Regions from separate parts of the Polycladomyces subterraneus genome, predicted to be linked through region 3. Evidence: riboswitches for the same ligand, from Rfam matches in the RefSeq annotation. Region 3 holds a riboswitch; each other region holds the start of a gene.

What was found. A riboswitch is a leader RNA that binds a small molecule or an ion and turns the genes downstream of it on or off. The one in region 3 is predicted to bind thiamine pyrophosphate.
Region 1: another riboswitch for thiamine pyrophosphate. It lies ahead of NWF35_RS01940 (ABC transporter substrate-binding protein); the one in region 3 lies ahead of NWF35_RS13250 (thiamine phosphate synthase).
Region 2: another riboswitch for thiamine pyrophosphate. It lies ahead of thiC (phosphomethylpyrimidine synthase ThiC); the one in region 3 lies ahead of NWF35_RS13250 (thiamine phosphate synthase).

What each region holds. Positions count from the first base shown of each region.
Region 1 is NZ_JANRHH010000013.1:1,733-12,457, reverse strand. It holds gene NWF35_RS01970 (phospholipase C) at 2-1,534, opposite strand; gene NWF35_RS01965 (cell wall-binding repeat-containing protein) at 2,240-4,453, shown strand; gene NWF35_RS01960 (DUF2283 domain-containing protein) at 4,599-4,961, shown strand; gene NWF35_RS01955 (ABC transporter ATP-binding protein) at 5,125-5,862, opposite strand; gene NWF35_RS01950 (ABC transporter permease) at 5,846-6,619, opposite strand; gene NWF35_RS01945 (thiamine-binding protein) at 6,603-6,902, opposite strand; gene NWF35_RS01940 (ABC transporter substrate-binding protein) at 6,904-7,902, opposite strand; TPP riboswitch at 7,986-8,097, opposite strand; gene NWF35_RS01935 (zinc-binding dehydrogenase) at 8,264-9,274, opposite strand; gene NWF35_RS01930 (ATP-binding protein) at 9,622-10,068, opposite strand; gene NWF35_RS01925 (ATP-binding cassette domain-containing protein) at 10,323-10,725, shown strand, end outside.
Region 2 is NZ_JANRHH010000035.1:32,803-43,527, forward strand. It holds gene acnA (aconitate hydratase AcnA) at 1-1,050, shown strand, start outside; gene NWF35_RS08650 (ABC transporter ATP-binding protein) at 1,221-2,039, opposite strand; gene NWF35_RS08655 (MDR family MFS transporter) at 2,247-3,524, opposite strand; gene NWF35_RS08660 (hypothetical protein) at 3,741-3,998, shown strand; TPP riboswitch at 4,050-4,160, shown strand; gene thiC (phosphomethylpyrimidine synthase ThiC) at 4,300-6,051, shown strand; gene NWF35_RS08670 (methyltransferase family protein) at 7,572-8,147, shown strand; gene NWF35_RS08675 (fructosamine kinase family protein) at 8,184-9,074, shown strand; gene aceA (isocitrate lyase) at 9,176-10,456, opposite strand; gene aceB (malate synthase A) at 10,482-10,725, opposite strand, start outside.
Region 3 is NZ_JANRHH010000047.1:92,001-102,725, forward strand. It holds gene NWF35_RS13195 (M42 family metallopeptidase) at 1-495, shown strand, start outside; gene NWF35_RS13200 (DJ-1/PfpI family protein) at 588-1,139, shown strand; gene NWF35_RS13205 (isochorismatase family protein) at 1,455-2,189, shown strand; gene NWF35_RS13210 (NADH-quinone oxidoreductase subunit D) at 2,302-3,402, shown strand; gene NWF35_RS13215 (class II fructose-bisphosphate aldolase) at 3,430-4,311, shown strand; gene NWF35_RS13220 (1-phosphofructokinase family hexose kinase) at 4,308-5,240, shown strand; gene NWF35_RS13225 (DedA family protein) at 5,718-6,326, shown strand; gene NWF35_RS13230 (spore germination protein) at 6,531-6,740, shown strand; gene NWF35_RS13235 (hypothetical protein) at 6,878-7,087, shown strand; gene NWF35_RS13240 (hypothetical protein) at 7,110-7,316, shown strand; gene NWF35_RS13245 (hypothetical protein) at 7,334-7,558, shown strand; TPP riboswitch at 7,638-7,741, shown strand; gene NWF35_RS13250 (thiamine phosphate synthase) at 7,759-8,487, shown strand; gene thiO (glycine oxidase ThiO) at 8,469-9,593, shown strand; gene thiS (sulfur carrier protein ThiS) at 9,601-9,804, shown strand; gene NWF35_RS13265 (thiazole synthase) at 9,809-10,576, shown strand; gene ftsW (putative lipid II flippase FtsW) at 10,689-10,725, opposite strand, start outside.

The DNA of each region.
Region 1 (10,725 bases), on a different contig from region 3:
TCTATTTCTCATTCTTTTGGGGTTCACCCGTAATCGGGTCTAGGAAGAGCTTCTCATTGCGCGGCCCGTGATGGAAATCAAACATGTTTTTGAGAGAACCAGCCACCGCGTCAAAAGAATGGTCGCCTATCCGTCCTAATTTCCAGTTATCCTCAATAAAGCGAAGGATCGATGCCTGGTCGGTAACGGTGTGATCAACAAAATTCTTCTTGGCGTAAGGCGAGATGACCAGCAAGGGCAAACGCGGTCCGTATCCTGCGCGATCCAGATAGGGTCCGAGCTTGGGAGTTCCAGCGTTACCAGGACCGAACAAGGCATCATATTGAGGATCATTTGATCCGTTCACGAGAGGTCCCATGACATGATCATACCAACCATCAGAATCATCATATGCGATGATCACAGCAGTGTTTTTCCATTCAGGAAGCTTTTGCAGACGATTGATCGTGTTCACGATAAAGTGTTGCTCATCAAGCGGATCAGAATAACCGGCATGACCGTCCTGATAGTTTGCAGCCTTCAAGAAACTTACCGCCGGAAGATTTCCAGCTTCTGCAGCTTTCCAGAAGTCTTCCAGATCGTATTGATGATTGGCTTGATCTGTATGTCCGATCATTTTAACGGAAGTGGGTGGTAAATGATTCGGATTGGCCGTTGATTGATAGTACTGGAACGGTTCATGATGAGGGTTATAATCCGTTACCCATTTGCCTGCAATATTCTGATGCTGCGCTTTGGGATCACGGAATCCGCCTTGGAACCAGCCCCAAGTGATACCTTTGGCGTTCAACAGGTCACCGACATTTTTCCCGCTCATGGCAGCTTGCGGTCTGTTTGGATCGGACGCTTTGTCATAATACGGATCCGGATCTCCGATTACGGTACCGTTTGCTACATTATCCTTGATGTCTCCAACTTTGACCCCTTTCAAATAGCCTGTGGCACCGTGAGTTTGCCCGGAAATCAAGTTCAGCGCCCCGGGGGTGGAAGGACCAAACGTCGTGCCGTAGGAGTTATCGCTCATGGCAAAATGTTGAGCATAATTCCACAGGGCGGTAACCGTATTCCCGTCGTAATAATCCATTACCAAGGACTTATCTTTGCCGCCCGATGTATTTTCAACAAATTTATCCATTTTTCCGCCATCAAATGCTTTTTGTTCAGCCGTATATTCGTGATCCATATCATCGGTCATCGCTTGGGAACGATCGAGGCGTTTGGGGTTATAGAGATTGGGGTTGTGTGTCAGAAGTTCCTTTGTCAATCCATTGACGTGCGGTGTGCCCTTCTTGGCTTGGAATTTCGGTTCACCTGGCAGGTTTGCGGCATGTGGGTAGGTTCCAAAGTAGTGGTCAAAGGAAACGTTCTCGTCAAAAAGGACCACTACGTGTTTGATGGGTGTCGTGGTGTCTTTTTCATTGGAAACCACAGAACCATGACCATCATGCTTCTCAAAAGCGAATACGGGTACGGTCAAAAAAGCGCTGATTGCAACCATACAGCTGGCAAGGCCCAATGCTGTTTTCTTCTTCATCTTTTCAACTCCTTCACCCATGTTTCTCGGAATCTCTCGTTGGGGGTTCTCCTTACCAAGTGGGAGAATGGCTCAATATGAATGAAGGTCCTCCTTCCATGATCTCGTTAGATCTGCTGGTGTTTTTGCTCATTCATAAAGTGAGAACCCTCGTTACTGGTCTCCTTGCACAGTTTCATGATAGACAACAATTATGAACAACGTTTTAACCGATTGTTATTTCTGTAAAAACCGTATGATCAGACCAGAGAATGAGTACAACCAAGCAAAAAGCCTTGTAAATATGTGTGAGAATGGTCTCTCATGTCAAGTGTTAAATACCGTTGCCAACGATCACGGATCATGGCAGGAGAGATCATATTCGGAGGTGTCTCCGGGTTTGGGTAAAAAATCCATCCATAGTGGGATCTTGGCATAGAAAACCATTCCTCTCAAACACAAATTTTTCTATTTTTTCTACTGGATGAGATTAGGAAAATCGCTTGACTCAAATATGCTAGGACTTAAAATATTCCTATCGATGTCAATAAAAAACAGAGGAGGGGACTCTGAGAAGCGCATTTCCGGGCTATACAGGTCGGCAGGAACGGTGATATGCGATTCAATTAATATAAGTCGGAAAAGTCGGTCAAATCCTGCTCGGTGTGATACCTGTCATTGATCCATCCGAGAAAAACAGCGCTGAATGGGAGAAGGGGGAATTTCATGCGGCGCCGGAAAAGTCGGCTCCTGATGTATTTGGTGGCCGGAATCGCGGCTTTTGTGGCATTTTCCTTACCTGTATATCCCTCCAGTTGGGCCAAGCCCCCGGTGGTGAAGGTGATGGCAGACAATGTTCGTCACCAAATCTGGGGTGACTTTGCCAAAGGCAAAAACAAGAACGTCAAAATGGAATTGGAAGGTAAGCAAACGGTCCTGACACCCAAACAGACTGATCAGGTCGCGGTTTACACTTCGCCTGTCATCCGTTCATCCATTGTATTTACGGATGTCGGTGTCCACTGGAAAAACCGGGCTAAAAACAAGATCAAAGCACAGGCCAACACCCGGATCGACGTGCGCTTTTCTTCCGACGGTCATCATTGGTCTTCGTGGAAGGAGGCCGAAGTCGATGCGGACATGACACCGGGGCCCGGCCATTCGACCGAAACATTCAGCCAATTGATCTACGCCAACAACGGGCGATATTTTCAGTATCGTGTCCAGATGCATTCGGACAAAAACGTGGTTCCGCGCATTAAGGACATTCAGGTGGCGTTCATCAACTCGCGCGATGGGAAAAAAGTAGAGTCCAAGAAGTCCTTCTGGGACATCCTGTTTGAAAAAGTCCACGCCGCAGTCAACAAGCCGGACATTGTCTCCCGAGCCGAATGGGGCGCGGACGAATCCCTGCGCTACAATGCGGACGGAACGGAAAAGTGGCCGCGCGAATACCATTCGGTTTCGCACATTTTCGTCCATCACACGGACACGCCCAACAATGATCCCGACCCCGCCGCTCGCGTGCGTGCCATCTATTACTACCACGCTGTGACCAAAGGCTGGGGTGACATTGCCTATAACGCCATCATCGGCAGTGACGGGCGGATCTACGAAGGGCGAAAAGGGCAGGACAACGATGTGCTGACCAACGGCGTCGTGGGTGCGGGTACGTACGGGTTCAACAAAGGCGGTTTTTCCGTCTCCCTGATGGGTGAGTATCAATCCACTCCGTTGCCCGTCAACATGCGTCAGGCGTTGGTGAAATTGTTGGCGTACGTTGCCTCCATCAACAATATCGATCCGACGGGGAAATCGGATTTTGTTCGGGATTACGAAGTGACTGATCCCAATATTCCGAAGGTGGATTATGATGTACCCAACATCGCTGGTCACCGGGATTCCAAGTACACACCCGGCACCTATTGCCCCGGCGATTACGTGTATAATGATTTGCCGCAAATTCGACAGAACGTGGCGGCGGCCATTCAAGAGGCCAATGTTAATCCCAACCTGAAACGACTGGACGGTGCCAACCGTTATGAAGTGGCGGTCAATGTGAGCAAGGAGTTGGAGAACCGCGGCTTCTCCTCGGACACCATCCTGCTTGCACGCGGGGATTTGTACACTGATGCCTTGTCTGGCGGACCGCTTGCCGCCAAGTCGAAGTCCCCCATCCTGCTGACGTCTACCACCTCTTTGCCGACGTCGGTACAGATGGAAATTCAACGTCGCCATCCGGCCAAAGTAGTGATTCTCGGCGGAACAGGCTCCGTATCCACCAACGTGGAAGCGCAGTTGCGCAATCTGGGCGTCCCTGCTGACGGGATCACGCGGATCGACGGACCCAACCGTTTTGCCGTTTCCGCTTCCGTTGCGGAACAAGTGGTGAGCGGGACGCCTACCAACACCGCCATCATCGCCAGCGGGCTGACGTTCCCCGATGCGCTGTCCGCCTCCAGCATTGCGGCACAAAAAGGAATGCCCATCCTGCTGGTGGGTACCAACAGCGTGCCTGACCAGATCATGCAGTTCCTGAACAATCATCCGGAGATCAACCAGTTCGTCATCGTGGGCGGTCCGGCCACCGTTTCCGATGCGGTGAAAGCGCAATTGGAGACCAAAGGAACAGTAACCCGCATCAGCGGTGCCAACCGCTTCGAAGTGGGCGTCAACTTGGCGAAGTATTTCAATATGAGCGCTTCCTCTCTCGTCTTTGCGCGCGGGGATCAGAACTTCTTCGCGGACGCTCTGTCTGGGGGGCCACTCGCTGGTTTGACTGGTTCGCCAATCCTGTTGACCACACCCACCAAACTGCCGGTGGAAGTGGAAAACTATCTGTCCGAGAATCGTGGGGCATTCCAAAAAGGGTACATCCTAGGTGGAACAGGTTCTGTCTCCACTGATGTAGCCCAGAAAATCTCCGGTTACATGCAGTGAACGAACACAACCCAGTGGTACATGCCGCTGGGTTGTTTTTTAAGGGAAAAGGGTTCATATGAGGAGATAAACCTTTATCATTGCTTTTGTGTAGTCTATTTTGCTCATGGGAAGTTCAACCTACGATTAACTGGGTTAGGCCAAAATGGGATATCTTTATTTTACCCCACCATACCCGGGATGTGTCGCAGAAACAATAGAGCTTGAGGTAAATTCGGATTTGATTTTGGATTTTGATCATAATGGCCGACTGGTTGGAATCGAGTTTGATGGAAAAACTGCGGATCTTCTATATGAATGGGCTGGGCGGAAACATGTTTTTGAAAAGTGTTTTCACCATGATAAAGGTCACTTTTATAGATTCATGATTGCGCCACTTCCCCATACTGTTGAGTACGTGATTGATCAACATATTGTTTTCCATTTTCAAGATGATGGTTACAAGGGATTTGTAGGAATTGATCTTTATAACATCGATGATTATTCAGAGTCTTATTTGGTTGGCTGATTAACTGACTGAATCCATTTGAAACGAGAACTCAATGGGGGCTGAGCTCCAATCGTGATTATGGTCGAGCCGGATTGTCCATCTGTTTGATCTCATGATGTTTTGTTTTTGAGGCTGTTGACCTTGTTGTCAACAGCCTCAAATATGGAATGTCCCATACTTTTTATTTTGGTAAGAGAAGGTTTTCAATTTCCCGGTGCAGCGCCATCCAATCGGTTGTCCCGCGCAAGGAGAAGCGGTCGCCGCGGGGGTAGGGTACGGAGATCTCACGAATCACCCGCATCGGCTGCCGGCTTAAGACATAAATGCGGTCAGACAGGAGGAGCGCTTCTTCAATGCTATGGGTGATGAAAAGAACCGTTCGCCGTTCCGTTTCCAATACGGATAAGAGCCATTGTTGCATGTGGGTCCGGGTAAGTGCGTCAAGCGCGCCGAACGGTTCATCCAGGCATAAGAGCTCCTGTTTGCTGGCAAGGGCACGGATAAACGCGGCGCGCTGTTGCATGCCGCCGCTCAGTTCATGCGGATAACTGTGGGCCACATGGTCAAGCCCAGCCTTTTTTAACAAACTCTGCACATGCGAAGGATCCAAGTGGCCATTCAGTTCTTGGGCCAATCGGACATTTTGTTCAATCGTGCGCCAGGGAAACAGGGAGGGCTGTTGGGGCATGTAAGCGATATGCCCTCTTTTCCCGTGGATGGGTTTGCCGTCGAGCAAAATTTCTCCCCGTTTCGGCTTGTAAATCCCACCGATGAGATAAAAAAGCGTGCTCTTTCCACTCCCGGAAGGGCCGATCAAAGAGACGAATTCCCCCGGTTTGACCTCGAGTGAGAGGTTTTCTATGATCGGTTGTCGGTCATAGGCAAAAGTCAGCTCTTTCACTTCAAGTTTCACGGCCATCTCCTCCCTTCCTGGTCTGCCAGCGCAAGGTCCAAGCTTCCATAAGGGAGATTGCGGCAAAAAGGAGCAAGCTTAAGCCCGCGATCAACAAGATGGCCACAAAGACCCGATCCGTGCGAAAGGAGGAAGAGGCCAGTTGCATCATCACGCCCAACCCGTCTTTTGCTCCCAGCCATTCCGCAATCACAGCACCCATCACGCTATAGGTGGCCGCAAGTTTGAATCCGGAAAAAAAGGAGGGAAGCGCGGACGGCCATTCCAGTTTAAAAAAGCGTTGCAGGCGCGAAGCTCCCGCCATTTCCATATACATGATCAGTGTCCTGTCCGTTTGCTGAAAACCATCCAGGGTGGACACGGTGATCGGAAAAAAGCAGACCAGGGCCACGACAATCACTTTCGGTTCCATCCCAAAACCCAGCCATAGAATGAGCAGGGGAGCTAGGGCGATCAATGGGATGTTTTGCGATAAGATCAGCAATGGGTATATCAGTTTTTTCAAAAGAGCCGACAAGTGCAAAACGACGGCAGACACCAAACCGATGGCCAGACCCAAGAGCAAACCGCAGATGGCGATCCATGCGGTCGCGAACAAGTTTTCCGGAATGCGTGTCCACTCATGGACCAGAGTCGTGAAGATTCGGGAAGGGGCCGGCAACATCCAAGGGTCAATGGACCATAGACGAACAGCCGCCTCCCACAGAAGCAGGAGGACGGCAAAAAACAGGATGGATGGTCCGTAGTTAAACCGTTTCATCATATTTTTGCGTCAACTCTTTCATGGTGATGCCATCCACATTGTGATAGATTTTCACTTGCGAAAGGATGCTGCGACAGCCCATCTTCACCATTTCTTCATTCATTTTGGCCACGATGGCAAGGAGCTCGGGCAGTTCGCCTTCCATGGTTGTTTCCAGCGGACCGACCCGGTAAGGCACTCCGGCGCTTTGGATGATTTCAATGGCCCGGTCGACATAGGGGATTACACTTTCCCCGCCCGGCGTATGTGGGAGGATTTGAATGCTCAAGAGTGTACTGGCCATCTCATTTTCCTCCTTGGGGCAAGAACTGATTGGTAAATGCTTTACTCGGGTCAAAGTTGCCTTTGAGCAGTTGGTGCTTCTTCATCCAGTTGGCGTACCTGGCCCATACTTCTTGTTTTTGCAGCCCCCAAACCGGCGCATCCGCTTGATAACGCGGGCTCAACCATTCTTGGCTTTTCTTTACCAGCTTCGGATCAAGGTCAGGAACCGCTTTGGAAAGAATGGAAGCAGCATCGTCAGGGTGGGCGATGGCATACTGATATCCTTTGCTCACAGCGCGCATAAACGCTTTGACTGTTTGCGGGTCCTGCTTGATCTCTTTTTCGCTGGTGATCAACACCGGGGTATAGTAATCCAGATCTTTGGAGTAATCAGTGAGATAAATGATGTTCAGCTTCATGCCGCGAAGTTCAGCTTCGATTCCAGTCCAACCATAATAAATCCATGCAAAATCCACATTGCGTTTAACGATCGAAAAGAAATCCGCATTCCCTGTGTTAATGATTTTTACCTTGTTGGGATCCGCATGATCCCCTTCCATCAGCGACGTGATCATTTGCTTTTCAATCGGGGAACCCCAACCGCCGTAGGTTTTGCCCTCAAAATCCCTGGGGCGCTTAATGTTTTTGTTTGCGGGTGAAGCGAATCCCGAAGTGTTATGTTGGATGACTGCTGCGATGGAGACGATGGGTATCCCTTGGGTACGTGCTTCGGTGACATTTTCTTGGTAGCTGACGCCAAACTGGGCACGCCCAGAAGCGACCATTTGTTCGGCGCCGCTTTGTCCTGGCTGAATAATATCCACATCCAACCCTTCTTGCTTAAAGTAACCTTTTTCTTTCGCCACATAAAGGCCGGTATGGTTGGTGTTGGGGGTCCAGTCCAGAACAAGCGTCACTTTTTTCAACCCTTTTTCTGATGAATCGGTCCCCGGCGCACTGCAAGCAGTGGCCACGACCAGCAAGAGAGCCAAGCTCAAAAGCCATCCGATTCGTTTCATTGATAGATTCCACCTTTCAAAAAGAAATCGATCCATAAAAAAAGCGCCTTCCTGATCCGGAGGCGCTGATATGCACAGAAAGCGAACGATTTTCGATCCTTTCCCTACGCCGGAATTACCCGGATCAGGTTCCTAGGGTCAGTGTATCGGTACACTTTCTCAGCCGGCCATTATCCAGCTCCCCTCGAATATTCGATTGGTTCGGGCTTCATTATACGAAAGGACATCGTTTTTGTCCATAAGAGGGAGGTTGTGGAAAGATAAGGAGTGCTTTTTTCTCGGATTGGTACGTTCAGATTGCGTATCAAAAAAGCCCCCAAAAAGGGGGCAATCTAAGATCGAAATAGAACGGTTGAAACGATTACTCGGGAATTTCCAGCAGGATTTTCCCGAACTGATCTCCTGCTTGCATCCGCTTCAGTGCTTCACTCGCCTGCTCCAACGGGAACGACCGATCGATCACCGGCCGGATTTCGTGCTTTTTGAAAAAGGACAGCATCTGTTCAAACTCCTCGGCATTCCCCATGGTGCTGCCGAGAATATCCAGTTGCTTTAGGAAGATCAGTGGCATGACCAGATTGGGGACCGGTCCGCGGGTTGCTCCAAAAGTGACAATGCGTCCGCCCGGCTTGGCAATGCGGATGAGTTGGGTAAAGGTGTCCCCACCAACGCTGTCCACGCACAGATCGGCCTGTCCCTCCATACGATCTTGTAGTTCCTTCACCCACTTCTCCGAGTTGACATTCACCCCACCGGCTGCCCCCAGCTGAAGGGCACGTTCGATTTTTTCGTCGCTACGTGAGGAAACAAACACCCGAGCTCCGGTTGCTACAGCGATTTGGAGCAAGAAGGTGGCAACACCGCCGCCGATTCCCGGAATAAATACCGTCTCGCCCGGCTGAAGCCGCCCGCGGGTAATGAGCGCTCGGTAAGCAGTCAGTGCTGCCAACGGGAGAGCTGCGGCCTCTTCCCAAGAGAGGTATTCAGGCTTTGGAAACACATTCTCCGCAGGCACTTTTACCAACTGCGCATAGGTTCCGTCAGTAGGCACTCCCAAGATCTGAAAATCCGGCCCCTGGACCCTCGGATTGTCTCCCCAGTTCAAAGTAGGATTGATCACTACTTCGCTGCCGACGGCGATGCTGTCTACTCCTTCTCCGACGGCGACCACAATGCCCGCACCATCGGAACCGGGGATCGCTGGGATTCGAATCCCAGGATACTGGTTGATGGTGATGAAATAATCCCTTCGGTTGAGTGCCGCGGCTTTCAGACGAACGACTACCTCGCCCCGACCAGGCGTCGGATCCGGTACCTCCTCATATCGCAGTTGTTCCGGACCGCCGAATTCTCTGAGAACAATTGCTTTCATCCTTGTCTCCCTCCATTTCTGGAATCAATATTACCTGTGATAAGGGAACGTTCGTTCCATGTCCCGTCCCCATTCTTGGCTACCCTCATTGTCTCACAACTCGTCTATATGGTCAGTATGGAAACGTTGACTTTTATATTGACTTTTGAAACCGAAATGAAGCCAGATTTTCGGCAACACTAGGAAATCCATCGCAAGGTCTTTTATCCCCATAGATTTAGCCCCTATTATACGATCGCACAGTTAGTCATGAGATGTTGATGAAGGGGAATGAATGGTAGGGATTTATTCATGCTGCCCCGTTTATGTATTCAGTCATTCCAATAATGGACCATGGTTTCACCTTTTTAGTCTAGTTGATTTGGATTCACATCCACAATTTTCGACCATCCTTCCTTGTAAGTGGGATATTCCATTTTCTCCGCCATTTGGTCAATCACGTATTCTGGGACCACTCTTTCACGTTCCCGATTGCGTCTTTTACACTCATCAACGGGAGTATGGATGACATGGATTTCTTTTTCATACCCCCGAAACAGATTGATCACTTGAAGTCTCCTATGTGCTTCAAGATGGGTGGAATCAATGACCACATCATAACCGCGTTCCAAATATTCCTTCGCTCTTCTGTAAAGGGTATCAAACACTAACTTATTATTTCCCTGAAACTGAACATCGTTGAATAACTCCTTTCTGATCGTATCACTGGATAATACCACACCGTGGTCGAATTGGTTGGCATAAGTACTTTTCCCTGAGCCAGGAAGGCCCATCAGTATGATTAATTTGGACATGTTATCCCTCCCTGATAAGGACTCAATGGTTATCATCTCCACAAATGGAACGCTTCCATACCTGGCCAACAACTGCAATGGGCTTGGCTGGGATCATCAGTGACATGCCATGAACCAACATCAATCAAAAGCGTTATTGGAGCTTGGCGCCATCGTGGAATCACCGATTTTTATCCCTTACATGACGGGAAGAAAAAATCTGCTCAATCTGGCCCGATCGCATACCAACCTTCCGGAGGGGGAAGAAGCGCCGGGTGGAGGAAGTGTTGCAGACGGTCGGATTGATGGGAACCGCCGATCAGAAAGTGAAAACCTACTCTCTGGGGATGAAACAGCGATTGGGGATCGCACAAGCGCTATTGGGGAACCAAAAGGTCGTCATCCTGGATGAGCCGGCCAACGGGCTCGATCCGATGGGAATAAGGGAATTGCGTGAGCTGATCATCCGTCTTCGTGATCAAAAGGGGCTGACGTTTTTCATATCCAGTCACCTGCTTGATGAATTGGAACAAATGTGCAACCGGTTGGTAGTAGTCCGCAAAGGGCGTTTGGTTTGGCAGGGAAGGATGGAGGATTTGTCTGGAAACGATGGGTGGGTGTATACGGTATCTAAAGCGGACCAGGCATTGGCAGTTTTGTCGGGGAAAGTGGCGGTGA
Region 2 (10,725 bases), on a different contig from region 3:
CCGCCGCTGGTTATCGTCTACGCGCTTGCCGGTACAGTGGACATCGATCTGCTGAACGAACCGATCGGTTACGGCCACGACAATCAGCCGGTCTACCTGAAAGACATCTGGCCGAGCGCGCAGGAAATCCGCGACGTAATGAACCAAGCGATGAATCCGGAACAGTTCAAGAAGCAATACAGCCGTGTCTTCGACGCGAACGAACGGTGGAACAATCTAACCACGCCCAAAGGCGAACTGTACGATTGGGATCCCGAGTCCACGTACATTCAAGAACCGCCGTTCTTCGTCAACCTGTCCCCGGATGTGGAGCCGATTAAGGAAATCTGTGGCGCGCGGGCGTTGGCCGTATTGGGCGACTCTGTCACGACCGACCACATTTCTCCGGCCGGTGCGATCGCCCCGGACAGCCCGGCAGGCAAATACCTGCGTGAACACGGTGTGGAACCAAAAGACTTCAACTCGTACGGTTCCCGTCGCGGCAACGACCGCGTCATGACCCGCGGCACCTTTGCCAACATCCGCATCCGCAACCAAATGGTCCCGGGTACGGAAGGCGGTTACACCAAGTTCCTGCCGACCGGCGAAGTGATGCCCATTTACGACGCAGCTATGAAGTATAAGGAGCAAAACACGCCGCTGGTGGTTCTGGCCGGCAAGGAGTACGGCACTGGAAGCTCCCGCGACTGGGCGGCCAAAGGCACCAACCTGCTCGGTGTGAAAGCCGTCATCGCGGAAAGCTTCGAACGGATCCACCGGAGCAACTTGGTCGGCATGGGCGTGCTGCCGCTCCAGTTCGTCGAGGGTCAAAACGCCAAAACGCTGAACCTGACCGGCGAAGAAACCTTCGACATCATCGGTTTGAGCGACGACATGCAACCCAATCAAACGCTGAAAGTGCGTGCCACCAAAGCGGACGGAACCACGGTCGAATTCGACGTGATCTCCCGTCTGGACAGCGTGGTGGACATCGAATACTACCGCAACGGTGGTATTCTGCAAACGGTATTGCGTCAAATCCTGAACAACACCGAGGAAGTGAACGCCTGATTTCCTATTTCCCTGAACCCCTTTATGCGTGGTACTATGTGGTACCACGCTTTTTTGTTCAATAAAAAACTGTTCCCCTTCATCGGGGAACAGTGAGACTACAGAGAGTTCCGTTCGTATATGGTTCCGATCCGGTTTTCAGAAGAAGTTTCGTTACTTATTTTAATTTTTTATGAATGGCTTTGATTTAAATACTGAGAAAATATTTGCATCCAATCATACCACGCTTTTACCGTGCCCTGTGGCACACCGGCAGTCAGCCAGCGTTTTCGCCCATATCGCCGGCAGGAGCCCCCTTCCATCAGCAACAAATCCGATGCCCATTCGGCCAGGTCCATATCCTGGGTGGCCAACATCGTGATGCGATGTTTCGGTTGGCTTGCCAGCGCCTTCTCCAACAGCACCCTTCCCATCTCATCCAAACCGATTTCCGGTTCGTCCAGCAACCAGATCACCGGGTCGGACAACAGACTTTTCGCCAAAAAGAAACGTTTCAGTTCACCCGGCTTTAACTCATGGAGCGGGACGCGACGAACGGAACCAAGTCCCCATTGTGCGATCAGTTCCATGGCCCGCCTTTTGGGATTGGGTACCCGACGTGTTTGCGCCAGATACATCAGAGAATGTTCGACCGAAATGGTGTGATCCATTTTTCGAAGCGGCGGCACATAACCGATGCGCTGTTTCACCTGCGCCAGCATCGGATCATCTGCCATCGCCGCACCGGATTTTGACCACATGCAGAACGAGCCGTCATCGCTGCGATACGTCACGCTTCCGTCATCCGGTACCAACTGCATCGCCGTCAGGCGCAACAATGTGCTTTTGCCCGAACCTTTTGGACCCAGAACAGCGGTGATGCCGGGCCGAACGGTCGCGGAAAAATCGAGCAAACCAATCGAAGGCGTCGGTATCCGGGATGAGATACGACCTTTCTGCTTCGGCTTCATACGGAATATTTTACTGACATGGGACCACTCGATCCGCAACGGAACTCCATCCTTTCGATCCACATCTATTCCGAATGTCGTACTTTTCCGCTGGTTTTCATCATCTCGTGAATCCGTCACGCACCACAATTCGACATGTTCGCCAAAAAGTACGCGGAATCCTTTTTTCGACTACGACTTTCGTAGTAGCAAAAAGGGTGGTTCACTTGTACCTATATAGACGGAAGCCTCTTCAAGGATGTTTCACTAAACATGCAATTTTTCCTTCGTCACCGAAGAGGAGACAACCGATGTCTCGTGTGGAAACTGACGTGAGCGGTTTTGATAAACACGCATCCCCATCCAATAAAAGTAAATCGCACAGACCACCACCAACCCAATCACGGCAAATCCCCAGTGTCCGCCCAACCGCTGAACAAGCCCCCCGCCCAGAGACGGCCCCAAAAAAAATCCCAATCCCTGAAAGCCGTTGGCACCGAAGTATGTCCCCCGCAAATGATCGGGTGCCAGCCGATCGATGAACAAGCTGTTGGTGGGGAAGATCAGGATTTCCCCCACGGTCAGTATCACCATGCCGACGACAAACCAAGCCCCATGTTGCCCGACAGCGAAACAACCCATTCCGGCAGCGAACAGGAGCGTACCGATCAGCAGGCTTTGCAGAATGGGGCGTTTCTCAGTCCACCGGGTCAAGAGCATCTGTAAAATAACGACCAACCCGGCATTGATCGCCAACAGTATGGAAAACAACAATTCCCCATTTACCACGTTTTGCTTCAAGTACAACGAAAGCGTTGTTTCGATTTGGGCGTATCCGATATTGGCCAAGATCGCCCCGGCCAAAAAGAACCTCAATGCCGCATCGTTCCGCACCACCTGAAATGCGGCCCGCATCCCGACGCGTTCCCGCTTCGTATGTGCGACATGGGACGTCAAATCATGGCGGTAACGGTTCAACATCAACAACAAGAGCCACGCGTAAACGAAGTAGACGGATCCCGTGATCAGAAACGCTGTCTTTCCGGCCAGAATTCCCGTCACTGCGCCAATCAGAGGACCGATGACAGCTCCCAAGTTGATCGCCAGGTAACGAAATCCAAATACCCGGATTCTCCGTTCCGGAGGAGTGATATCTGCCATCAACGCTTGCGAAGTCGGCTCAAAGAAGGAACGGCACACACCGTTCAGCAGGTTGAGCAACATAAAAAGAACAATTTGTTCGGCAACGGCAAACCCTATGTACACCCCTGCCCATAGGAACATGGCCGTTACCATCACCGTACGCCTGCCGAACTGATCCGAAAGATTCCCGCCGATAAAGCCGCAAAGTGTCCCCGCCAAGGGTCCCAAGCCCACCGTCAGCCCCGCCAGCGCCGGATCTATCTCCGTATGTTGCGCGAGATAAATGGTCAAAAATGGCAGGCTCATAAACATAGCCGCCCGCGAAAAGATTGTTCCTCCCACCAAGACCCACACCAAGGGATGATATTGACTCCAACTCCTCCCCCAACCCCCCATGTCCATCCATCCCTCTTTCTTTCTCTCTGATCTTGATCTTCCACCCGCACCACATTTCTCCGCTTCCAAGAATTATACCTGATGAGTCTGAATTCGGGAATCCCTGTCTCGATTTCGTTTCAATCGTCTTTTCGATTTTGGGATAATCATTTTTTCCTGTGGCAGGCAATCCCATCATCTGCAAAGAATAGGATATAGGAGCTCATAGAGGGAGTGCTGGGGATGTTCGCACCGCTTGTCTTGTGCGTCTATTTTTTGATCGGTTATGCTTACTGGAGAAAGATGGAGGATGGGATCCAGGAGTGGATGTCAACCGGGGACGAGGGGACCGAATCCCTTGCCGAGGAGTATCAGCAAGTTGTCGACATGGTAGGAGAGAATAAAGCGTATTTTCTCTTTTCATTTGTCGTGACCGTCTTTTGGCTACCGTTGGAAATCACTATGCTCGTCAGAAGATGGATACGAGTCGAACATGATTGACTTCCGCATTGACCTCGTAGGTAACCTGTGTTAAGTTCAAGATAGGCAACTGCATATCAACGGGAGCTTGGAGAAGCCAGGCTGAGAGGGCGGGGAACTCTACCGCCGACCGTTTAACCTGATCTGGGTAATGCCAGCGTAGGGAACTGCATTCGATCCTTTGTTTTGAAGGGGAGAGGACTGTACGTTGGCGTATGGTCCTTTTTTTATACCCGTACGCGACGGAATCGGATGCACCTGAACCTGGGGACAGCTTGTGTTGATGTGTGGGTTGCAAAACCAACATCACAGGAGGTTCATGATGTCGAAAACTTTTACGTTCCCCAATAGCAAAAAGGTGTACATCCAAGGTTCTCGCCCGGACATTCGCGTCCCCATGCGGGAAATCACCCTTTCTCCCACGACGGGGCGGAACGGCGAAGAGGTACCAAACGAACCGGTTCGCGTCTATGACACGAGCGGGCCCTACACGGACCCGAATGTGGAAACCAACATTCGTAAAGGGCTTCCCCCCTTGCGCCGTCCCTGGATTTTAGAGCGGGGCGACGTGGAGGAGTATGAAGGCCGGGAAGTGAAACCGGTCGATGACGGCTATCGCTCCAAAGATCCGCTGGAAAACGAGGATTTGAAACGTCTGAAACGTCGCCCGCTCCGGGCGAAAAAAGGTAAAATCGTCACGCAGATGCATTATGCCAAAAAAGGCATCATCACCCCCGAGATGGAATTCGTTGCATTGCGGGAAAATGTGGACCCTGAGTTCGTCCGGCAGGAAGTGGCGGCAGGTCGGGCAATCATCCCGGCCAACATCAACCATCCAGAATCCGAGCCGATGATTATCGGGAAAAATTTTCATGTGAAGGTGAACGCCAACATCGGGAATTCGGCCGTGACCTCTTCCATCGAAGAAGAAGTGGAAAAAATGCGGTGGGCCACCCATTGGGGTGCCGATACGCTGATGGACTTGTCCACCGGGAAAAACATCCATACCACCCGTGAATGGATCATCCGCAACTGTCCGGTCCCGGTCGGAACCGTTCCGATTTATCAGGCGCTGGAAAAGGTGAACGGAAAACCGGAAGATCTCACGTGGGAGGTCTATCGCGACACCCTGATCGAACAGGCGGAACAAGGGGTGGACTACTTCACCATTCACGCCGGGGTGCTGTTGCGCTACATCCCGCTGACCGCCAACCGCGTCACCGGCATCGTCTCCCGCGGAGGATCGATCATGGCAGCCTGGTGTCTCGCCCATCACGAAGAGAACTTCCTGTACACGCATTTCCGTGAGATTTGCGAGATTCTAGCCGCGTACGACATCTCCGTCTCGCTCGGCGACGGATTGCGTCCGGGATCGATCGCCGACGCCAATGACGAAGCACAATTTGCCGAACTGAAAACCCTGGGCGAGCTGACCAAGATCGCGTGGGAATACGACGTTCAAGTGATGATCGAAGGCCCCGGTCACGTGCCGATGCACAAAATCAAAGAAAACGTGGACCTGCAGCAGAAAATCTGCCACGAGGCTCCGTTCTACACGCTAGGTCCGCTGACCACCGACATCGCGCCGGGATACGACCACATCACCTCGGCGATCGGCGCAGCCATGATCGGTTGGTTCGGCACAGCGATGTTGTGCTACGTTACACCGAAAGAGCATCTGGGCTTGCCCAACAAAGACGACGTGAAAGAAGGCGTCATCGCCTACAAGATCGCCGCCCACGCCGCCGATCTGGCCAAAGGGCATCCCGGCGCGCAGAAACGGGATGACGCCTTGTCCAAAGCGCGCTTCGAGTTCCGCTGGATTGACCAGTTCAATCTCTCGCTCGATCCGGAGCGGGCCATGGCCTTCCACGACGAAACGCTTCCGGCAGAACCGGCCAAAACGGCGCACTTCTGCTCGATGTGCGGTCCCAAGTTCTGCAGCATGCGCATCACGCAAGATATCCGCGAATACGCACAGGAAAAAGGATTGGACCTGGGAGCGGCCGCAGAAGAGGGCATGAAGGAAAAAGCGAAAGAGTTTCGTGAAACGGGTGCGGAAATCTATCGGTGATGAGCAGCTCCCGTCATATGTCATATTAGGAAGCTGTTTGGATATCGTGTCCAGAGTGAGTCACCCGCGGAAAAACGGCATAACGGAATGGCAAATGGTTAAAACACATTGTCAACAACTTGAGCTTCCGCCTCAATCTGGCGGGAGCTTTATTATATTTTCACATGTTTACAGGGATCGTTTAAGCTCTGCGTTCCAAATCGTCAGGAACTTTACGAAACTTGTTGCACTGGATCACCTGAGAGGAGAACCCAAATTGGAAAAGATCTGAAAGTCCATAGATCACCGGTGTAAACGGTTATGAATCCACCAATCAAAAAATCTACTTTTACCCTAGATAAAAAACCCATACAAGTCCTTTAGTAACCCAATAGGATAAAGAAAAAGATACAGGAGGATTACTTCGATGTTTTTCTATGACGAGGTTCCTTACCGATCACCGCCAAAAAAAAAAACGAAAATAAAAATTTGACACGTGTCAAGGTTCATGTGGATTTGAGTATCTTGGTGGAAATGTTAGAAAGACAAGAAGCTCAAATTCGTGCCTTACACGCTGAATTCAAAAGGTTACATCGTCAGAGAGAACTGTCTAGTCTATCAAAAACACTATGAGGTGATATAGTCGATTCGAATAAAGACTTAGATCTGAAAGATCAAGATTGGAAAGATCGCAGAATAAAAGATTACGATGATGACAATGACTACAGGAACAGAAATGTTAACGTTATAGACATTAATATCGATATTGATCTTGACAAAAAGCGTAATAACGAAAAATACAAATAAAGCCACAATAATGGAAACAATGACCCCAAAAACGCATTAAGATTTCTCCAACCTCCTGTATCTATTGGCCGCAATTAGCGGTCTTTTTTATTATAAGCAAAGATCAAACACTCCTAATATGAAATGGCAGGAATGTTCTTATTTCACATATTTCAAATCTGCCCAATCTACCGGATCACTTGGTTTCCAACAATCCGAAATCGGCCGTTAGGTTTTGATGATCCAATAGATATATCCGACCAACCAGACCCTAGAGGCTTATCTCGGTTTATCCCAACTAAGCTGTTGAAACAGATTGACCATGAAGAGGAGGAAAATCTTTCATCCATCTATGATAACGGCGATGTAGATTCACCCATTGAAGCAAGTCCGATTTCCATCGATTCGGAGCAGTAGGACAACCTCCTACTGCTTTTTTATCCCCATACAAACCACCCTTGGATACATCCCATATTTCTACTTTAATTTTCGTAATCCAATTCATCACTTTTCCAGTTGGGAACTCCTTTTACACAAGGGTGGATTGAAGATGTCCATTCATGGTTTAGGTATTGGGAATTTATTTATACTTTACTAATTTATTAATATAATATAGAGAAGACAATAATGATAAATCCCCCCTCCCCCGCGCCGTGTTGCCAATTAACGCTTTGCTCTTCATGATCCATCATCCAAATGTTTTCGTTCGTACGATGCGATACAATAAATAAAACAACATCAAGGAGAGGAAATCAATGGGATTGCCGTTGGTGCGCATGGCCCCCTGGATAGTTGGTGTCTTCTTCGGCTTCTGGTTGTTGTACGGATGGATGACATCGAGAGGAAATCAAAAAAGCCGTGAGTCATCGCCGGTTTTTTACCGGATTCATCTGTTGATCGTCACGTTGGCCATCACGGTCAGTGTGACACACCTTCCCGGCTGGTGGGGAGTCCGTCCGTTTTCACCCGCCAACTGGTCGTTGTGGACAGGATGGATTCTGCTGGTGTCGGGGATGATCTGGGCGGTATGGGCGCGTTTGCATCTCGGCAAACATTGGAGCTCCGCTGTTCAGTTGCGCGAATATCAGCAGATCGTGCAAACCGGGCCTTACCGCTGGGTCCGACATCCCATCTACACCGGCATCATCCTGATCTCCTTGGGATTGAACCTGATCAACCCGCAGTGGACAGGGTTTCTGGGGTGGATCCTTTTGGTCTCTTCTTATTGGGTGAAAAGTGGATTAGAAGAAAAGATGCTGGTTACACAATTCGGCGATGAATACCGGACATATCAACGGCGATCCCGTCGGCTCATTCCCTGGATTCTGTGAACCAACGGCAACGGTCGAAAAGAGAGGAGGTCAAATATGCACTCCCAAACGGACATGTCCACTTTGCATGAGGCGTTGCAAACCGTCGGTGAAATTCCTGATTCCATCGTATCCGTTCAACCGATTTCCGGGGGCAGTATCAGTCGTGCCTTTCAGGTTGAGACTTACAAGCATCTCTACTTTTTTAAATGGAAACAGGGTGCCCCCGACGGTTTTTTCCGTGCCGAACGGGACGGGCTTCGTTTGTTGGCCGATGCGGGCGCTCGTGTCCCTGAGGTGTACGCATTCCGTGATGGGCATGACGGTTGGATTTTGATGGAGTGGATTCCCGCATCGGGTGCGGGAGGCTCCTCCCGCCGCGTTGCCGAAGCATTGGGTAGAATGCTGGCCACGCTTCATTCTCATCGGAGGGAAGCGTACGGCTTGGATGCGGACAATTTCATCGGACCGCTCCCGCAAGCCAACGGTTGGATGGACAGCTGGACCAACTTTTACCGTGAGCGACGGTTGCTCCCACAGATCGAGCTGGCCGCCCGGCAACACCGCCTTCCCTCTACAAGGGCGAAACGATTAAACAGACTCTTGGATCGCCTAGAGGAATGGCTGGATGTCCCCGACATCCGTCCCGCATTGCTTCATGGTGATTTGTGGGGCGGCAACTGGATGACAGGAAAAGAAGGACTGCCTTGGCTGATCGACCCGGCGACATTTTACGGTCATCGGGAAGTGGACATGGCCATGACCGAGCTTTTCGGTGGCTTTCCATCGGCTTTTTACGAGTCCTACCAAGAGGTGTATCCACTGGAGCCGGGTTACGAGGAGCGAAAGCCACTTTACCAACTCTATTACTTGTTGGTGCATCTTAATTTGTTTGGTGAATCATACGGCCCTGATATCGACCGTATTTGCTTGCGGTACGTGGGATAATAAAAAAAGCCCTTTCGGCAGGCCATCCGGTGCCGAAAGGGAAAGTGGAAGAATTCCTTAGGAGGGGTTGACATTAGAGGCAAAGGACTCGTTCAAACCGATCAGGCAGTGAATTGCTCGGCTTCGGTCGATCCCGCCAGTGCCGTCGTCGAGGCGTTACCGCCGGAGATCACCATCGACACCTCGTCGAAGTAACCGGTCCCCACTTCACGCTGATGGCGCGTGGCCGTGTAACCGTATTTCTCGCTGGCAAACTCGGCCTGTTGCAATTCGGCGTAGGCCGTCATGCCATGGTCGCGGTATTTGCGTGCCAACTCAAACATGCTGTGGTTGAGCGTGTGGAACCCGGCCAGCGTAATGAATTGGAACTTGTAGCCCATTTCGCCCAACTCGTGTTGGAAACGGGCAATCGTGTCGTCGTCCAACTTTTTCTTCCAGTTGAACGAGGGCGAGCAGTTGTAGGCGAGCAATTTGCCCGGGAACTTCTCGTGAATCGCCTCGGCAAAGCGACGGGCTTCTTCCAGGTTAGGCTCGGACGTCTCACACCAGATCAAATCGGCGTACGGTGCATAGGCCAATCCGCGGGCGATCGCGGCGTCCAATCCGCCCTGCGTGCGGAAGAAGCCTTCCGGTGTCCGCTCGCCTGTGATAAATTCCCGATCGCGCGGATCGATATCGCTGGTGATCAATTGGGCAGCGTTGGCATCCGTCCGGGCGATCAGCACGGTGGGGACACCCATCACGTCAGCGGCGAGACGGGCGGCGACCAAATTGCGAATCGCCTGTTGCGTCGGCAGGAGCACTTTTCCGCCCAGGTGACCGCATTTCTTTTCGGAGGACAACTGATCCTCGAAGTGAACCCCTGCGGCCCCCGCTTCGATCATGCTTTTCATCAGCTCAAATACGTTGAGCGGACCGCCAAATCCCGCTTCTGCGTCGGCCACGATCGGAGCAAACCAATACGTGTCGGATTTTCCTTCCGCATGTTCGATTTGGTCAGCCCGTTGCAACGCCTGGTTGATCCGTTTCACCACATGCGGCACGCTGTTGGCCGGATACAGGCTTTGATCCGGGTACATCTGACCGGCCAGGTTGGCGTCCGCCGCCACTTGCCAGCCGCTCAGGTAGATCGCTTTTAATCCTGCCTTGACTTGTTGAACTGCTTGGTTCCCGGTCAACGCGCCTAAGGCCTTCACATGGTGCTCAGTATGGAGCAAATGCCACAGGCGTTCGGCGCCTTTGCGGGCCAACGTGTACTCGATTTGAATGGAACCACGCAGACGAAGGACGTCTTCCGGTTGATACGGACGTTCAATCCCTTTCCAACGCTCGTCGTTTTCCCATTCTTCCTTCAATTTTTTCACTTCGGCTTGATCGATCATACTGCAATCGTCCTTTCCCTATGATTTAGTCCAGATATTGATAGGCTGGCAGGGTGAGAAAATCGATTAACTCATCCTGTCGGGTCCACTCCATAAACAATTGGGCCGCCAGTTCATATCGTCCGTTTTGGAAAGTTTCTTCTCCCACTTGTTCCCGGATTTTAGCCAATTCTTCCTGTAACAACGTTTCTACCATCTCTATCGTCACCTTCCGCCCGTCATCAAGTACACCTTTGGGATGACGAATCCACTGCCATACCTGCGCTCGT
Region 3 (10,725 bases):
ACCGAACATCCCAACACTGTCATATGCGGTGCCACTGTGCAGGAGGAAGTAGGATTGCGGGGTGCCACTACCACACCACATGTCGCAGAGCCGGATGTGGCATTTGCGTTGGATGTAGGGGTAGCTGAAGACGGGCCTGGCAGTGAGGGGAACAGCAAAGCCAAATTGGGTAAGGGACCGCTCATCACGTTCCTCGATGCGACGATGATCCCCAACGTCCGATTGCGCAACCTGGTGATAGACACTGCCGAGCGAAACGGGATCCCTTATCAGATCGACACCATGCTGGGCGGCGGGACGGATGGCGGTCAGTTTCATCTTTTCCGCAAGGGGGTACCCACATTGGTAGTGGGGGTGGCCGCACGGTACATTCACAGTCATGTGTCGATGGTGAGCAAAAAAGACGTGGAAAACGCCGTCAAACTGTTGGTGGAAGTGATCAAACAATTGAATCGGGAAACGGTGGAATCACTCACCGCTTATAACCAAATCTGAACGGACAGTCCGTTTTCCCCATCTAGACTCCCGTTTTTTCCTGTGTAATAATGGGTAATGGACAATTCAATATTGACAGGGAGGGAACGGATATGGCCAAAGTGTTGATTTTGACCGGAGACGCCGTGGAAGCGTTGGAAGTGTTTTATCCATATTATCGAATGTTGGAGGAAGGACACGAAGCGGTCATCGCCGCTCCCAACAAGAAGAAACTGCAAACCGTGGTTCATGATTTTGAACCGTCGATGGAGACCTACTCCGAAAAACGCGGCTACGGTCTGGATGCGCATATCGCCTTTAAAGAAGTGAATCCGGCCGAATATGACGGATTGATCATCCCTGGCGGACGGGCTCCGGAATACATCCGCCTCGAACCGGAAATCCCCTCCATCGTGGGTCACTTCTTTGAAACGGGCAAACCGATCGCTGCGATTTGTCACGCGGCACTGGTGTTTAACGTGATCCCGCAACATGTCCGAAACCGCAAAATGACGGCTTACATTGCCTGCCGTCCGGAAGTGGAATCGGCCGGTGCGCAGTATGTGAAAGAAAACCTGCACGTCGACGGCAATCTGGTATCGGGGCACGCTTGGCCGGACCTTCCCGGGTTGATGAAAGAGTTCCTGAAGTTGTTGAATCGGTGAAGCGATCATATGTAGGCTCGCCCAAACTGGGCGGGCTTTTTTATTGGCGTGATCCATCCCTGGCAACACTTCTCCACCTCCACCCATGCTTTTGCCTGTGGGGTTTTCGTGGTAAGATAAGATTAGATTGTTGGGAAAATTACTATGCTTTCGCCGATTGCCAAGAGTGTATCCGGTATTTCTCGACTGAGAGAAGAGCGGTTTGTTTCCGGCTTGCGAGCAAGAGGGAAGCAAGCACACTCGGGCCAAATGGATTGACCGGATACACTCTGGCTGCAAGCGGAATTACAAACGGGTGCCCCGGGAGGGAGTGTCGTGGATCGGCGGTTGGCTTTTTTTGATGAGGTGGATCGTCGTCTGCGTGATCTGCCGCGCGTATCACTATCGTCGGTGATAGAGAGCGCCGGTGGCATCGAACGAGTGTTCCTCGTGCTGGTGGATATTCTCAAAGGTTTTTGTGACACGGGTCCATTATCCAGCACACGCGTCCGGGAGATGGTGGAGCCGGTGAGGCGTTTAACATCTGTTTGCTTGGAAAAGGGCCTTCCGGAGCGCAATTTGCTGTTTCTTCATGATGCACACCCCGAACATGCCGTCGAGTTTGCCGCGTTTCCCCCGCATTGCGTCCGGGGGACGGAGGAGTCGGAAGTGGTGGATGAACTCCAACCGTTTTGGGAATTGCAAGGAGTGATGCGCTTTCGGAAGAACGCGACCAACGGATTGTTTGGGGTGAATGATGCGAATGAAGTGTTTCATGCATTTCTGACCGACCGGTTCCGGGAGGGACATTGCACCTTTTTGGTCATGGGAGATTGCACCGATCTGTGCATCTATCAAAATGCACTGGGCATCCGTTTGTTGGCCAATGAGCGGAATGCCGATGTGCGGGTTTTGGTCTCCCGTGAACACGTCCGGACGTATAATTTGCCCGTCGAAGCGGCGGATGCGACTGGAGCCCTGCCTCACGACGGCGATGTGATGGATCAACTGTTTACCTATCACATGTGGCTCAACGGTGTGGAGATCGTGCAAACGGTAACACCGGAATAAGGGTTGACCAACAGGAATGGGTGGGACACTTGGTCGGGGCGAGGCAATCCTTTCTCCAGGAAGGAAAAATTCTTCACGTGATCGATGTTGTGACCAGCCAAAGGGGGCTATCGTGTTGCGAACGGAAGAAATGTTGCTCAACGTCGGTCCGCAGCATCCGAGTACACACGGTGTTTTGCGCATTATCCTGCGGATCGACGGGGAAATCATCCGTTCCGCCGAGCCGGTGATCGGTTACTTGCACCGCGGGACGGAAAAGCTGGCCGAAAACCTGAATTACACGCAGATCATCCCCTATACCGACAGGATGGACTATCTGTCGGCCATGATCAACAACTATGCAGTTGTGCATGCCGCGGAAACATTGATGGGGCTGGAGATTCCGGAGCGGGCGGAATACCTCCGCGTCATTGTGATGGAACTGAACCGGATCGCCAGCCATCTCGTTTGGTTCGGCACGTACCTGTTGGACATCGGCGCGATGAGCCCGTTTTTGTATGCTTTTCGCGACAGAGAGAAGATAATCGACCTGTTCAACGAGTTGTGCGGGGCCCGGCTCACCTACAATTACATGCGAGTGGGCGGCGTGAAGTGGGATGCGCCGGAAGGCTGGATCGACAAGGTGAAGGAACTGGTGTCGTATCTCCGAGAGCGTCATGAAGAGTACCTGGATCTGGTGGCGGGCAACGAGATTTTCCTGGCTCGGGTGAAAGGCGTCGGTCGTTATGATCGAGCGACGGCTGCTTCCTTCGGATTGTCCGGCCCGTGCCTGCGGTGTACCGGGATTCAGCGCGATCTGCGCAAAGATCAGCCGTATTCGATTTATGACCGGTTTGATTTCGATGTGCCGATCTCGACCAACGGCGATTGTTACGACCGCTTTTTTCTGCGCATGGAGGAAATCCGTCAGTCCTTGCGCATCGTGGAGCAGGCGGTGGAGCAATTCCCGGATAGCGGACCGATCATGGGTAAAGTACCGCGCGTCATCCGGCCGCCGGAAGGCGAGGTGTATGTGGCCGTGGAAAATCCGCGGGGAGAATTGGGCGTGCATCTCGTCAGCAAGGGGAAAGACAAACCATGGCGCATTCATTGGCGTCGACCTTCCTTCTACAACCTCCAGATTCTTCCGCATCTGTTGGAAGGGGAGAACATCGCCAACCTGGTCGCTATCCTGGGTGCGATCGACATTGTGTTGGGTGACGTGGACGCTTGACAAAAAACCCGCAGGGAGGGAGCCGATTTGGGTTTGGTCACCTCGAAGGGATTGTTGGAAGCGGCGCGTGACAAACAGTATGCGGTGTGCGGTTTTGCTTTTCACAATTTGGAGCTGTTGCAGGCTGTCGTCGCGGGGGCGGAGCGGATGCGGGCACCGGTGATCCTGCAAACGACACCCGCCACCATCGAAGCGGTCGGGTTGAACTACTTGGTTCATCTGGCAAGGGCAGCTGCGGAGTCGGTATCTATACCCGTTGTACTGCATCTGGATCATGGACGGGATTACGAAACGGCGTTACGCTGTTTACGGGCGGGATACACCTCGATCATGATCGACGGTTCCCGATTACCGTGGGAAGAAAATGCAGCGCTCGTCAAAAAGGTAACAGAGGCAGCCCATGCGGTGGGCGTGCCTGTTGAGGCTGAGCTGGGGCGAGTGCCGGATGCAGCGGATGTATCCACAACAGCGGAAGATACATACACTGATCCCTTCGAGGCGGCACGTTTCGTGGCAGAAACGGGATGTGATTCGTTGGCCGTTGCCATAGGAACCGCGCATGGGGTTTACCGAGGCAAACCCAGACTGGACTTGGACCGTTTGGCAACCATCGCTCGTGAAGTGCCGGTACCGCTGGTGTTGCACGGCGCCTCCGGCTTGCCGGACGAATCCGTTCGCCAGGCAGTCGCAAGGGGCATCGCCAAAATCAACATTTCCACCGAATTGAAACTGCCCTATGCTACTGCGCTCCGTTCGTATCTGCACGACCATCCGTCGGAAGCCGATCCACGGAAATACGTACAAAACGGGAAGCGTGCAGTGCAAAAAGTGGTGGAAGAGAAACTGCGTCTCTCCGGATCGGCGGGACGTGCCGAAGCGACGGCAACAACGGGGGCGATGCCGACATGATTCTCACTGTCACCTTAAATGCTGCAGTCGACCAAACCTGGATTGTGCCCGATTTTCGGATTCATGCCATTCATCGAAGTCGTCGGGTGATTCGGCAGCCTGGCGGTAAAGGGGTCAACGTCGCCCGGGTTTTGAGTGCGTTGGGCATCAACGTTTGCGCTACGGGTTTTGTTGGTGGACAAAACGGACGATGGATGACAAAAGTTCTGGAGTCGGACGGGATCCCGTCCGATTTCGTTTGGATCGGGAAAGAGACGCGAACATGTCTGACCCTGTTGGACCTGGATCACGGTACGCAAACAGAGGTGTTGGAGCCGGGACCGACGGTATCCGAAGCGGAATGGAACCAACTGGTGGCCAAAGTGGCAACATGGGCGGAGCAGTCATCCTTTGTCGCCTGTAGCGGGAGTCTCCCGCCAGGGGTCCCGGAGAATGCATACGGTGAATTGATCGGAATCGCCCGTTCACGTGGTGCGGCCGTCTGGCTGGATACGAGCGGGAAGGCATTGCACCATGGATGGGCAGCCCGGCCGGACGGCATTAAAGTGAATCAACAGGAAGCGGGGCACTTATTGGGGAAAATGGTCTCGTCCCGTGCAGAAACCATTGCGGCGGCCCGGGCGTTGGTTCGGGACATGGGGCAAACAGTGATCGTCACCGCCGGTTCCCAAGGATTGGCGGCAGTGGTCGGTGGAGAGACATTTTGGGTAACGCCGCCCACCGTTCAGGCTGTCAATCCCGTAGGGAGTGGGGACGCTTTTTTGGCCGGTTGGCTTGCTGCCTCCCATCAGGGGAAAAGCGGGGAGGAAGCGCTGGCATTGGCGACGGCGTGTGCCGCCGCCAATGTGCTGCGGGAGTCGGCAGGGATCGAGAAACAACAGGTATTGGCGTTATTAAAGGAAGTTCGTGTGGAAAAAGTGATGGACTAGGGGATTTCTGGTAAATCCGTGAGGGAGCAATTGCTTTCCCCTGATGAGCGTCTTACCAAACCCGTCCGAGCGAAGGCCCGGAAAGCGCAGAAATGGTCAAGTTCCCTAAGCGGAGCGTATGGACTTCTTTACCATCCTGGACACGATGGGCGATGACTTTCTGTTTTTGGAGCCAATAATAGAATGGAAAAGGGCGTACGGGGTACGAATCCAATCTTCCGATCATCTTGATGGAGTATGCAACAGGTTGCAACATCGTCTGGGCGCGGACTAGTGTTTCCGAGAAGAAACGATGGCGTATGATCTGGCGGACCATGTTCGTGAAGCAGTGTGTTTGGTGATGATCGCTCACTCCAGTCTTCGGTCAAGGGATTCACTACAGACTGTTAACATCACGTTGCTTTTGAATCAAAAGAAAGTATGGTATCCTAATATTTGACGCGAACGCCGCGAACGGTTCTCAAACGGGGTTGAAACATGGAACAAACGTTGATGGAATGGTTATTGCAATACGGCTATATCGGCATTTTTCTGTTTCTGGTCTTCGGTATTGTCGGATTGCCGTTACCGGATGAGATCATGATGACGTTTATCGGATATCTTTCTTCCATCGGCCGACTCAATCTGTATTTGGCGTTTGTCAGTGCGCTGATCGGTTCTCTGTGCGGGATTACTGTCAGCTATTTATTGGGTTGGCGTTTGGGATATCCGTTTTTGAAAAAGTATGGACCGAAGTTTTTCATCACACGTCGTCGGTTGCGCATCACGCAGTTTTTATTTCGCAAATACGGCAATTGGGTGTTGTTCTTCGGTTACTTTATCCCCGGTGTTCGACATGTGACGGCTTATTTGGCGGGGATCTCCAACCTTCCGTGGCCCAGGTTTGGCCTGTACGCTTATACCGGCGGGCTGATTTGGTGCCTTACGTTTATCGGCTTGGGTTATCAGGTAGGTGCCAATTGGGAGAACGCGCTCCATCTGTTGCATCACTATGGTAGGGATTTGTTGTGGATTGTGGTTCCCCTTGTATTGGTCTGGATTGGTTGGGCGATTTGGCAGAGTCGGATGGATTCCGACGCGAAGTGATTGATCGTGTCAAGGCGGAATTCCAAGTCATAGGTGAAGGAAAGAAGAGACCATTCCTGCAAGAGTCCACATTGCCGGAAAAACCGGAGGGTGGACTTTTTTATTTGGTTTGGGCGAATGCCCAATTTGGTGTTCCCATGTTTCGAAATGGGACGCCCATCATACTGTAATATAGGCGATGGCTGAGATGAGGAGGACTTCCCATTGATTATCAAGCTAGGGGTATTGAAGGTAAATGCCGTGACGACGACCTCATCTATCACGGTGGGAACGCACTTGACTTATTATCCGTTCAGTTTGCAAAAGAATAACGTGGGAACATCGACAACGGGTGACCACGCGGTGATCCGCACGGCCAACCCGATCGTCGATCCGGACGTGAACGATCACCCTGTTCTCATTCAACAGGTCTAAGGGAATGTCAGTTATTCCACAAGGTGGGGCTTTACCACCAAGCCAGACCGAGCATTGACTCAGAAAACGCAGCGAGCCGGGAAAGTGATGCACGCGATAGGGATAACACGCTACATTTCAGACAAGGAGGAAATTCGATGCCCATCTCGATTGGCGGAATTAAGGTGAACACCGTGACAAACGATGCCAACGTTCATATGGCACCCTTGACGGTAGAATGGGCGCCGTTCAGCTTTATCAAGGAAAACATTGCTCATGTCGGTTATGGGGATAACAGATGGTTGGAAGAGTGGGCGTCAATCACGGACGAGGATTTGAAGGAGTGTTTATGGGGACAGCGCAAATAAGCAACGAAAAGGGGGAAGACGCATGCCGTTCGTGCTTAAAATCAACACCGTCTCCAGCACCGGTCAACTGAATGTGGCGCCGGTCAATTTTTTGGTCAATCAGGAGAGTTTCTCGAAAACCAACGAGACCAACAGCAACTCGGGCGATTTGACGGTGTCCATCGTATTCGGACCGTTATTGGACTCCGATGTGGTTGATACCCCCATTTTTCAAGTCAAAGGGGTTTGAGCAAAGGAGGGAATGCCTTGATTTCCCCCATAGTGATCGGGGCCTTGTCCGTCAACGATATTTCCAACGTGGGCAAGGTAAATGTTTCCCATTTTTTGAATTTTTCTGCCCACAATAGAAGCTTCATTAAAGCGAATGTGACCAACTTTCACATCGGAGACGCTTCTGTCCATCAAATCGTGTCTCCGATCAACGACCGGGATATCGTGGATACGGCGATCATTCAGGTAAAAGCGGTTTGACGTCGTCCAGTGTCACTGATTGCAGTTGACGTCGGGTGAACGGGATTGTTAGAATGGAGAAAAATGTGATACGTTGTGTTTCCACCACTAGGGGTGCACCATGGGTGCTGAGAAAGGCGCAAGCCTTAACCCTTTGAACTTGACCTGGGTAATGCCAGCGAAAGGAAGTGGGGGAAGGTTGATGTTCAGGAGAGGTTTACGTGCATCCAACCGGTATCCCCATGGATACCGGTTTTTTTATGGTCAGAGGAAGTGACATTCCGATGGAAGTGCATGTGATCACGGACCAGCGGCATACCTGGGAACAAATTCGTAAAGTGGCGAGGCAGGCGGGGCCGTATGTCGACCGCTTCCATTTGCGGTTGAAAAACAGAACGGCCCGAGAGATTTGGAGCTGGGGCAAACGACTGTTGGAAGAGGGATGGCTCACACGTGACCAGCTGGTGGTGAACGATCGGATCGATGTCGCCTTTTCACTTGGATGTCAGGGGGTACATCTGCCGGAAAAGGGATTGCCGCTGTCGGCGGTCAAACCGTTGGCGAGCGGCTTGCGTGTGGGTCGTTCGGTTCATTCGCTCGAAGAAGCACTTCGATCTGAAAGAATGGGGGCGGATTACATATTGTTCGGCCATGTGTATCACTCGGCGTCTAAGTCGGGTATTCCCCCGCGGGGATGTGCCGAATTGGCTCGCATCGTCCGCGCGGTGCGCATACCGGTTATCGCCGTGGGTGGGATTACGGTCGAAAATATGGTTGAAGTGGCGGAAACAGGATGCGCTGGGATTGCCGTGATTTCGGCGGTGATGGATCATCCCTGGCCGGCAGAGCAAGCCCGCAAACTGCGGGAAATCGCCCAGTGCTTCAAGGAAACCGACGGGGAAACTCCCAAATCGAAAGGAAGGAGAAAACGGTGCAAACACAGGACGTAATTGTCATCGGCGGCGGCGTGATTGGGTGTTCGATCGCCTATCATCTGGCCCAAAAAGGGGCCGCTGTCGTGGTCTTGGAGCGGGACCGCGTGGGTGCCCACGCTTCATCCGCGGCGGCAGGAATGTTGGGTGCACAGGTGGAGATGTCGTTTCCAGGCCCCATGATCGAACTTTGCTTGCGCAGCCGGGCGATGTTTCCTGAATTGGGGCGTGAATTATATAAACGAACCGGTTTGGACATTGAGCTGAACACCGCCGGGCTATTGCGGGTGGCATGGGATCGGACGGAAGCGGAACAATTGCGCGACCGTGCGCGTTGGCAGCGGGAATTGGGCGGTCGCGCGGAATGGTGGGAGACCCGTTCGGTTCACGAGGACGAACCCGAAGTGGGTGCTGACATCACTGGCGCGCTGTTTTTGCCTGATGATGCCCAGGTGTCGGCTCCCAGGCTGACGATGGCGTTTGCTCGGGCCGCACAAGCGTTGGGAGCCCGGTTTCTGGAAGGATGTGAGGTGACGGGCTTTCTCATCGACGGTGACCAAGTGACGGGAGTGGAAACCGTGGATGGGACTTTCCGCGCAGGTGCCGTGGTGTTGGCTACCGGGGCGTGGAGCGGTGTGTTGGCCCGACGACTGGGGATTAACTTACCGGTATACCCGGTGAAAGGGGAATCGCTCGCCCTACGTCCGAACCAGCTGCCGCATCGGAAGACGCTGTTTGCTCACGGGTGTTACCTGGTACCCAAAGCGGACGGTCGCATCGTCGTAGGCGCGACGGAGAAGGAGCACGATTTCTCCCCGGGCGTTGAGCTAGGGGCGATCCACCAGTTGGCGCATGAAGCGACACGACTAGTTCCTTCATTGGCTGAAGCGGAAGTATTGTCGTATTGGTCGAGCGTACGTCCCGGTTCCGGTGACGGGTTGCCGTTGATGGGTCATTTGGCGGCTGTTCGTGGTCTGTACGTCGCCTCCGGCCATTTCCGCAACGGGATTTTGCTGAGCCCGATCACTGGCGCACTGATGGCGGAGTTGATTGCCGGTACGGCTGTCCCGGAGTTGGCGCCGTTTTCGCCGGATCGTTTCTTGGGATCAGCGGTAAGGAGGTGATGCAGGAGTGCGCATTCAGTTAAATGGACAGCCCTATGACTTACCCGCAGAGGTGGACACGGTCGAGCGATTGATTCAGCACCTTCAGTTAGAGCAGCGGATTGTGGTAGTGGAACACAATCAGCACGTGTTGGAGAAGGAAGACCATCCATCGGCGGTTTTGCACGAAGGAGATGTATTGGAGATCGTCCATTTTGTAGGAGGAGGCTAAAAGTATGTTGACTATAGGCAAGTACACGTTTCAATCCCGGTTGTTTCTCGGTACGGGAAAATTTTCTTCCTTGGACGTTCAACGGGAAGCGGTGGAAGTATCTGGAGCAGAAGTGTTAACTTTTGCGGTTCGTCGATTGAACATCAGTGATCCCAACCAGCCCAACTTTTTGGAGAACCTGGATTTGAGCAGGTACACCCTGTTGCCCAATACGGCAGGTGCAAAGACCGTGGACGAAGCGGTACGGGTTGCCAGGCTCGCTCGTGCATCCAAACTGTGCGATATGATCAAGGTGGAAATTATCGCTGATCCGAAAACGCTGCTGCCCGATCCGGTGGCGACGCTGGAGGCGACCAAAATCTTGGTGGAAGAAGGTTTCACCGTACTTCCCTATACGAACGACGATCCGGTGATGGCCAAAAAGTTGGAAGAAGCAGGAGCCCATGCGATCATGCCGGGCGGGGCACCGATCGGAACGGGTCTGGGTCTACTCAATCCGTACAATCTCAGTTGGATTATTGAGCAATCCCAAGTGCCGGTCATCGTCGATGCGGGTATTGGATCTCCGGCTGATGTGGTGCAAGCGATGGAATTGGGTGCAGACGGGGTATTGCTCAACACTGCGGTGGCCGGTGCAGAAGATCCGGTAAAAATGGCCCGTGCAATGAGATTGGCCGTTGAAGCGGGGCGTCTGGGCTTCGAAGCGGGGCGCATCCCCAAAAAACGTTATGCCAGTGCCAGCAGTCCGATGGAGGGCATGGTGACGGCGTGAGCAAGATATGATATGGTATGGTTGACAAACAAGGCTGTTCTTGGATGGGAGCGGCCGCGGGATTATCAAAGTCTACAGGGCTATTCCTAGGGGAACAGCCCTGATTCACGTTTTACCTTCCCGGAACGGAAATAGGTTCTCGGGGTTTT